One region of the Streptomyces sp. NPDC003023 genome, then DNA from elsewhere that is predicted to be linked to it. Evidence: riboswitches for the same ligand, from Rfam matches in the RefSeq annotation. Region 1 holds a riboswitch; the other holds the start of a gene.

Region 1 (4,127 bases):
TCGCGCCGAGTCCCGCGAGCGACCGCCACGCGGCGGCCCTGCTCGTGTGGCCGAGACGGGCGGCCTGCGCCTGGCGGATGTTGCTCACGGCGTCGAGCAGCAGAAAGCTGATCCGGTACATCACGAGCGCCACGTCCACCACGGGTGGCGGCACGCCCGCTCTCACCAGGCGCGGCAGCACGTCGGACACGGGCGTCGTGAACGCGAACAGCAGCACACCGAGGGACGCGGCGGACGTGCGCAGCAGCAGCCGCACGGCGTCCGCCGGCCCGTCCGGCGCGAACGCGACCGGCCCGTCCGGGCCACCGACCGCGAACAGCAGCGGTACGGCACCGGTGACACAGAAACCCAGCGGTACGCGGAACGCCCGCCACAGCCGGCGCGGAGCCACACCGGCGGGGCCGAGCAGCACCGTGAGCGTCGCCGCTGCGACCAGGACTGCGCCCGGCCAGGGCGGAAGGCAGACGGCCGCCAAGGTCAGGCCGAACCCGAGGGCGGCTTTTTCGCACGGATGGCGGCGGCGCCAGCGACTGCTGTGCGCCGCCACGTCGATGGGCAGCATCGGCGGCTACGGCGCCCGGGTACCGGCGTCGGCGCCGGTACCGGAAGAGGGGTACGCCGCGTCCTCCGGGTCGGAGCCGGTGTCTGCCGCGGTGGAAGTGCCTGCCGGGTCGGAGCCGGTGTCTGCCGCGGCGGAAGTGCCTGCCGGGCCGGCGTCGGCGTCTGCCGCGTCGGAGCTCGCGCCCGCCGGCGCCGCGGCCTTTTCGGCGAAAGCGGCGGCGGCCCGCTCCTCACCCTGCCGCCGGCCCCTGCGCAGCCCGAAGTAGTACGCGAGCACGCCCGCGCCCAGTGCCGCCTGCAGCGAGAAGAGCGCCGACTCGATCTCCCCGGACGGCGGTTCGTACAGGGGGGTGAACCACGGCTCGTAGTCCGGCTCCAGCTCGGTGATCGCCGCCTCGGCCTCCCCGTCGGCCCCCGTGAAAGGCTCCTGCTTGTGGTCCCCGAGCCCGAGAGCGAGCGGCAGTACGGCCAGGGCCGCCACGGCCAGCAGCAGCAGCGTGTTGATCCTCGCGTTACGGCTCATCGGACCGCCGCCTCCTTCTTCGTCCCCGTCACCAGCACACCCAGCCTGGTCAGTTCGCCCTTGCTGGACCGGCTGAGCAGTCGCATCACCAGCACGGTGAGCAGACCCTCGCTGACCGCCAGCGGCAGCTGCGTGACGGCGAAGATGCCGCCGAACTTCGCGAGCGCGCCGGAAACGCCGCTGCCGGGGTCCGGGAACGCCAGGGCCAGCTGCACGCTGGTGACGCAGTACGTGGACAGGTCGGCGAAGAACGCGCCGAAGAACACGCTCACCATCAGCGGCACCCCGAACCCGCGAAGCAGCCGGTAGATCCCGTACCCCGCCCAGGGCCCGACGACCGCCATGGAGAAGGCGTTGGCACCGAGCGTGGTCAGTCCGCCGTGCGCGAGCAGCAGCGCCTGGAAGAGCAGTGTGATGGTGCCGAGCACCGCCATCACCGGCGGCCTGAACAGGATCGCTCCGAGGCCCGTACCCGTCGGGTGGGAGCAGCTGCCCGTCACCGACGGAATCTTCAGCGCGGACAGGACGAACGTGAACGCGCCCGACGCACCGAGCAGCAGAGTCGATTCGGGATTGGCCCTGACCTCGCGTGTCAGGGCGCGCACGCCGTGGACGACGAACGGGGCGGACGCGACGCCCCAGGCGGCGGCGTGCAGCGGGGGCAGATACCCCTCGGCTATATGCATGATGTGGGAGACCCTCTCCAGCACCTCGTGGATGGACAACGCACCCTGGCCGGTCTCCTGGCTGACGGGTCATGCCGCCCGGACTCCGCCTTCCCGGGCACCACGCGCAGGCGCGAGGTGTCCCAGTGGCTCCCCGTGAGGGGGTGGAGCCGGACTTCCCGATCACAGTGGCGAGGGCCGCACCGGTACCGCACCGGTTTCCCGAACACCAAGGCCCCGTGACAGTAGTGCGCCGACCAGCGACATCACAAGCCGCGCACGGGTGCACCGGCCCGCTGCCGGGTGAGCCGTTCGCCACACCCCCGGCCGCGGGCCGCCCCTCGCGTCACTGCTTGCGGTAGTCGTACGCCTCCGAGGCCGCGGCCTCGACCGCGTCCAGATCGCCGCCCGCGGAGGCCGTCACCAAGGCCGCCACGGCGCCCTCCACGAAAGGCGCGTCCACCAGCCGGGTCCCTTCGGGCAGTTCGTCGCCCTCGGCGAGCAGCGCCTTGACCGTCAGCACGGCACTGCCCAGGTCCACGAGGACCGCGACCCCCGCGCCGCCGTCGACCTGCTCCGCCGCCGCGGTGATCAGGTCCGCGCTGGTGCCGAGACCGCCGTCCGGTGTGCCGCCGGCCGGGGCCACCGGCGCCGTCGCACCGCCCCCAAAGAGCCCCTTGGCGAGCTCGGCCACCGAGGCGGCGACCTCCTTGCTGTGCGAGACCAGCACGATGCCCACCTGCTTGCCGCTGCTCACGCCGACCCCTCTGCCGTCGCCGACTCCTCTGCCGTCTCCGACGTCTCCGACGTCTCGGCGAGGGCGGCCACCAGAAGGGCCGACGACGTGGCGCCGGGGTCCTGATGACCGATGCTGCGTTCCCCGAGATAGCTGGCCCTGCCCTTGCGTGCCTGCATCGGCACGGTGGCCAGGGCCCCCTGCTCCGCCGCCTCGCGGGCCGCGGCGAACGACCGCGTACTGTCGCCCAGCGCCGCCACCGCCGGCTCGAGTGCGTCCAGCATGGTCTTGTCACCCGCCTTCGCACCCCCCAACTGCGCCAGCGCCGCCACGCCCGCCCGCAACGCCTCGGCGAGCTGCGTCGGCGTCACCTCCGGGTCCTCGCCGAGGGCCTTGCCGGTGCGCCGGAGCAGCGTCCCGTACAAAGGACCCGACGCGCCGCCGACCGTCGACACCAGCTGCCGTCCCGCCAGCATCAGGACGGCACCGGGCGTCGTCGGCGGCTCCTTCTCCAGAGCGGCGCGGACGGCAGCGAAGCCACGTCGGAGGTTGCTGCCGTGGTCCGCGTCACCGATCGCCGAGTCCAGCTCGGTCAGTCGGTCCGCCTCCCGGTCCACCGCGGCGGCGACCGCTGCCAGCCAGCGGCGGAAGAAATCGGCGTCGAGCACAAGAACTCCCTGGGTGAGTCGATCCGTCCGAGCGAAAGTGAAAGCGATGGGCAGCGGAAGCGGTACGCGGCGTGGTGCCCGTCACCGGCCCCACCGCAGAGCGGGCGTCTGCACAGGCGCGTCCCACAGCCGCAGCAGTTCCTCGTCGACCTGGCACAGCGTCACAGAGGCGCCGGCCATGTCGAGCGAGGTCACGTAGTTGCCGACAAGGGTCCTGGCCACGGCCACGTCCCGCTCGGCCAGCACCCGCTGGACCTCGGCGTTGAACCCGTACAGCTCCAGCAGCGGCGTCGCGCCCATGCCGTTGACGAGCGCCAGCACCGGGCCGGAGGGCCGCAGATCCTCCAGCACGGCATCGACGGCGAAGTCCGCGATCTCGCGTGACGTCATCATCGGCCGCCGCTCCCGCCCCGGCTCGCCGTGGATGCCGACGCCCAGCTCCAACTCGCCGGGCGGCAGGTCGAAGGTGGGGCCGCCCTTCGCGGGGGTGCTGCAGGCGCTCAGTGCCACTCCGAAGCTGCGCGACGACTCGTTCACCTGCCGGCCGATCGCCTCCACCCGCTCCAGCGGGGCCCGTTCCTCGGCGGCCGCCCCGGCGATCTTCTCCACGAAGAGGGTCGCCCCGGTGCCGCGCCGCCCGGCCGTGTAGAGACTGTCCCGCACCGCGACGTCGTCGTCGACCAGGACCCTCGCGAGCCGGACTCCCTCGTCCTCCGCGAGTTCGGCCGCCATGTCGAAGTTCAGCACGTCACCGGTGTAGTTCTTCACCACGAACAGCACGCCCTCGCCGCTGTCGACAGCGGCGGCGGCCCGCACCATCTGGTCGGGCACCGGACTGGTGAACACCTCGCCGGGGCAGGCACCGTCGAGCATCCCGTGCCCGACGAACCCGCCGTGCAGCGGCTCGTGCCCCGACCCTCCGCCGGACACCAGCGCCACCTTGCCGGCCACCGGCGCGTCACGCCGCACCATCA
Region 2 (4,127 bases), on a different contig from region 1:
CCGTCGTGCCGAAGAACTGAGCGAACACCCCGCCCCGGTCGATGTCGCCGACCACCAGCACCGGCAGCCCGGCGGCCCGCGCGATGCCCATGTTCACGATGTCCGTACGCCGCAGATTGATCTCGGCCGGACTGCCGGCCCCCTCGCAGATCACGGCGTCATACGTGCCCCGCAGTTCGTCCAGGCACGCCATGACCGGCTCGAACAACTCCCGCTGTCTTCCCCCGTGGTAGCCGCGGGCGCTCAGTTCACCGACCGGCCTGCCCATCAGCACCACCTGGCTGGAACGGTCGCTGCCCGGCTTGAGCAGCACGGGGTTCATCAGCGCCGACGGCTCCACGCGCGCGGCCTGCGCCTGCATGGCCTGCGCCCGCCCGATCTCCGCGCCCTCGCGCGTCACGAACGAATTGAGGGACATGTTCTGCCCCTTGAACGGCGCGACCTTCACCCCCTGCCGCACCAGCCACCGGCAGATCCCGGCAGTGACGACGCTCTTGCCCGCGTCGGACGTGGTCCCCGCGACCAGCAGTCCACCGCTCATGCCCGTCTCCGTCCCATCGCTGCTCCCACGGCGAGCCGGGCGCCCGCACAGACCGCCAGGGTCACGAGCCCGACCCGGCGCGACAGTTGTACCGCCCGCCCGATGTCCCCGAACTCCACTGCCCGTCCCCGCTCGTTGAGCACGGGCCGGTGCTCGACGCGCCCGCCGTACGAGAGGGTCCCGCCGAGTCGTACGCCGAGCGCGCCCGCGAAGGACGCCTCGACGGGGCCCGCGTTGGGGCTGGGGTGCCTGCCCGCGTCGGCCCGCCAGGCGCGCACCGCGCCGCGCGGGTCCGGTCCGCAGACGGCCGCCAGCGCGGCGGTCAGCCGCGCACCGGGCCATCCCGCGACGTCGTCCAGCCTCGCCGAGGCCCAGCCGTAGCGTCGGTGGCGGGGCGACTTGTGGCCGACCATCGCGTCCAGGGTGTTCACCGCGCGAAAGCCCACCAGCCCCGGCACGCCCGCGACCGCGCCCCACACGAGGGCGCCGACGACCGCGTCGGAGGTGTTCTCGGCGACGGACTCCACGACGGCGCGCGCGATCTGCCGCTCGTCCAGGGACTGCGGATCGCGCCCGCACAGATGCGGCAGGCGCTTCCGTGCCGCGTCGACGTCCCCGGCGGCCAGCGCCTCGCCGATGGCCGTGGCCTCGCGACCGAGCGTCGTGCCTCCGACGACGGCCCAGGTGGCGGCGGCGGTCAGCGCGACCGAGGCGAGGGGGGAGCGGCGAGCGGCACGGGCGGCCAGGGCCGCCGCGGCGACGGCGCCGCCCGCGCACACCGCTGTGTGCAGGGCGCCCCGGCCGCGGTCGTCACGCCACAGGACACGCTCGACGGCGCCTGCCGCCCGCCCGAACACGGCGACCGGATGTCCCCGGCGGGGATCGCCCAGGAGTCGGTCGCCGGCGAGGCCGGCCGCGGCGCCGTACACGAAGATTCGGTCGGCACGCATCGGATCAGTGATCCGGGACGTGGTGTCCGAAGGACAGGGCTGTACCGCGGCCAGGCATGGCAGGAGTCCTCACTCAGGGTCCGCGCCCTGGTTCGACGTGACGGCGGCGAGAGTTCCTGGCTCCCCGGGTGGCTCTTGCTCCCGGGTGACAGTGGCGGGACCGCGCCGGATTCGCACCGGACTTCCTCTTCTGCCGCCGTTGATGGCCCCGGCAGTCCACCACGCCCGCGAACGCCCGTCAACTCGCCCTTGACCTGCGGTGCGACAGTGTGCCGAGCCCCACACCGACGGACATGCGAAGGGCCGGGTCCGGCACACCCGTGGGTGTCCCGGCCCGGCCCTTCACGAGGTTCGAAACGTCAGACGACGATCAGATAGATCCCGTACGACACGGCTGCCGCACAGAGCGCGAAGCAGGCGTAGGCGCCGGTGCGGGCCGCGATGCCGGAACCTCCGGCGCGTGCGGCCGCTTCCTGCTTGGTCAGGCCCACGACGCCCAGGGTGAAGAGGCCCACCAGGGCGACGGTGGCGACGAGGCTCACGCCGAACACGGAGCCGAGAGCTACCCAGTCGATTTTCATGCTGCTGCTTCCTTACACCGTGGCCGGACGGGCCGGCTCGGGCTCGGCCGGGGCCGGGACAGTGGTCTTGATGTCGCCGGCGGGCGGCGGGGTCACGGCCGCGATGGCGGTCGTGACGACACCCGCGGGCTCCCCGGCCGGGGCATCGGCGTCATTGACGTTGGTGTGGTCGATGACCTGACGGCGCGAGATGAACCAGATCGCGACGCACGAGGCGACGAGGAAGACGGCGACGGCCGCGACACCCCAGTCACCCTGCTTGGTGACGAACTCGGAGCCCGCCGCGACGAGACCGGCGGCCGGCAGGGTCAGACCCCAGGCCACGAACATCCGGGTGGCGGTGGACCAGCGGACCACACCGCCCTTGCGACCGAGTCCCGCGCCCATGACGGCGCCGGAGCAGGAGTGCGTGGTCGACAGGGAGAAGCCGAGGTTCGAGGAGGCGAGGATCACGCTGGCCGCGCTGGTCTGGGCGGCGAAGCCCTGCTGCGGCTGGAGGTCGGTGAGGCCCTTGCCCATGGTGCGGATGATCCGCCAGCCGCCGAGGTAGGTGCCGAGCGCGATCGCGACACCGGCCGAGACGATGACCCACATCGGAGGGTTGGATCCGGGGGCGAGCACATTGCCGGCCACCAGGGCCAGCGTGATGATGCCCATGGTCTTCTGGGCGTCGTTGGTGCCGTGTGCCAGGGAGACGAGGCCCGCGGAGGCGATCTGCCCGGCGCGGTAACCCTTCGCGGTGGCCTTCTCGTCGGCGTTCTTGCCGATCTTGTACGTCAGCCGGGCCGCCAGCATGGCGGCGAGGCCCGCCACGACCGGCGCGGCGACGGCCGGGATCAGAACCTTGGTGACGACGACGCCGCCGTTGACCCCGCCGAAGCCGACCGAGGCGACCGTGGCGCCGATCAGACCGCCCATGAGGGCGTGCGAGGAGCTGGACGGCAGGCCCACCAGCCAGGTGAGGAGGTTCCACAGGATGGCGCCGACGAGCGCCGCGAAGATGACTTCAGGGGTGATGCCTGATTCGTCGACCAGTCCACTGGAGATCGTCTTGGCGACCTCCACGGAGAGGAACGCGCCGACGAGGTTCAGAACGGCGGACATGGCCACCGCGGTCTTGGGCTTCAGGGCGCCGGTCGAGATGGTCGTCGCCATCGCGTTGGCGGTGTCGTGGAAACCGTTCGTGAAATCGAACACGAGAGCTGTCACGATCACGATCGCGAGCAGCAGTGTGATGTGTTCCATTTACCCAGGCAATCGTTTGACGTCATTGACGCGAGGACCGTAGGCAACCTGGATGAACGGAAGGTGAACTGGGTCGGGCGCTGTGGTGACTCCAAGTGGAGTCGGCGGATTCCGCTTGTCCGGTTCGAGCCCTCCGCGGCGCTCCCCGCAGCCACTCGAACACCCTCCGTATCGCTGTGGCCCCGGCCCTCGCCTGACAGGATCGCGGGCATGACTGCGGACATGACCGGCGAGACGACCGGCGACATCGCACAGGCATGGCGGGAACTCGTGGGCACCGCACGCAGGACGGCCGCGGAGGGGCTCGTCGTCGGGACCTCCGGCAACGTCTCGGTCCGGGTGGGCGAACTCGTCCTCGTCACGCCGAGCGGAGTGCCGTACGACCGGCTCACGGCGCGGGACACCGTGGCCGTCGACCTCGACGGCAGGCAGGTCGTCGGCGACCTCCGGCCCACCAGCGAACTGCCGCTGCACCTCGTCCTCCACCGGGAGACCGGTGCGCGCGCAGTCGTCCACACCCACGCGGTGCACGCCACGGCCGTCTCCACCCTCGTCACCGAGCTCCCGCCGATCCACTACATGACCGCCGCACTCGGCGGTCCGGTCCGCGTCGCCCCCTACGCGCTGTACGGGACGGACGAACTGGCCCGGAACATGCTCCACGCCCTGCGTGACCGCACGGCGTGCCTGCTCCAGAACCACGGGACCGTCGCCCACGGGGACACCCTCGCCCAGGCGTACGACCGCACAGCACAACTCGAGTGGATGTGCCGCGTCTGGCTGACGGCGTCCTCCGTCCCCGGCCGCACG

Evidence for each region. A riboswitch is a leader RNA that binds a small molecule or an ion and turns the genes downstream of it on or off. The one in region 1 is predicted to bind cobalamin.
Region 2: it holds a riboswitch for cobalamin, as region 1 does, so the genes downstream of both, ACFYV1_RS11465 (cobalamin biosynthesis protein) here and ACFYV1_RS24720 (energy-coupling factor ABC transporter permease) in region 1, are expected to answer to the same signal.

Annotation. Positions count from the first base shown of each region.
Region 1 covers NZ_JBIAPL010000008.1:20,916-25,042, reverse strand. The annotation lists gene cbiQ (cobalt ECF transporter T component CbiQ) at 1-562, opposite strand, end outside; gene ACFYV1_RS24725 (energy-coupling factor ABC transporter substrate-binding protein) at 569-1,084, opposite strand; gene ACFYV1_RS24720 (energy-coupling factor ABC transporter permease) at 1,081-1,770, opposite strand; cobalamin riboswitch at 1,800-1,998, opposite strand; gene ACFYV1_RS24715 (PTS-dependent dihydroxyacetone kinase phosphotransferase subunit DhaM) at 2,096-2,506, opposite strand; gene dhaL (dihydroxyacetone kinase subunit DhaL) at 2,503-3,153, opposite strand; gene dhaK (dihydroxyacetone kinase subunit DhaK) at 3,235-4,127, opposite strand, start outside.
Region 2 covers NZ_JBIAPL010000002.1:717,080-721,206, forward strand. The annotation lists gene ACFYV1_RS11460 (cobyric acid synthase) at 1-541, opposite strand, end outside; gene ACFYV1_RS11465 (cobalamin biosynthesis protein) at 538-1,491, opposite strand; cobalamin riboswitch at 1,582-1,719, opposite strand; gene ACFYV1_RS11470 (hypothetical protein) at 1,851-2,072, opposite strand; gene ACFYV1_RS11475 (anion permease) at 2,085-3,317, opposite strand; gene ACFYV1_RS11480 (class II aldolase/adducin family protein) at 3,528-4,127, shown strand, end outside.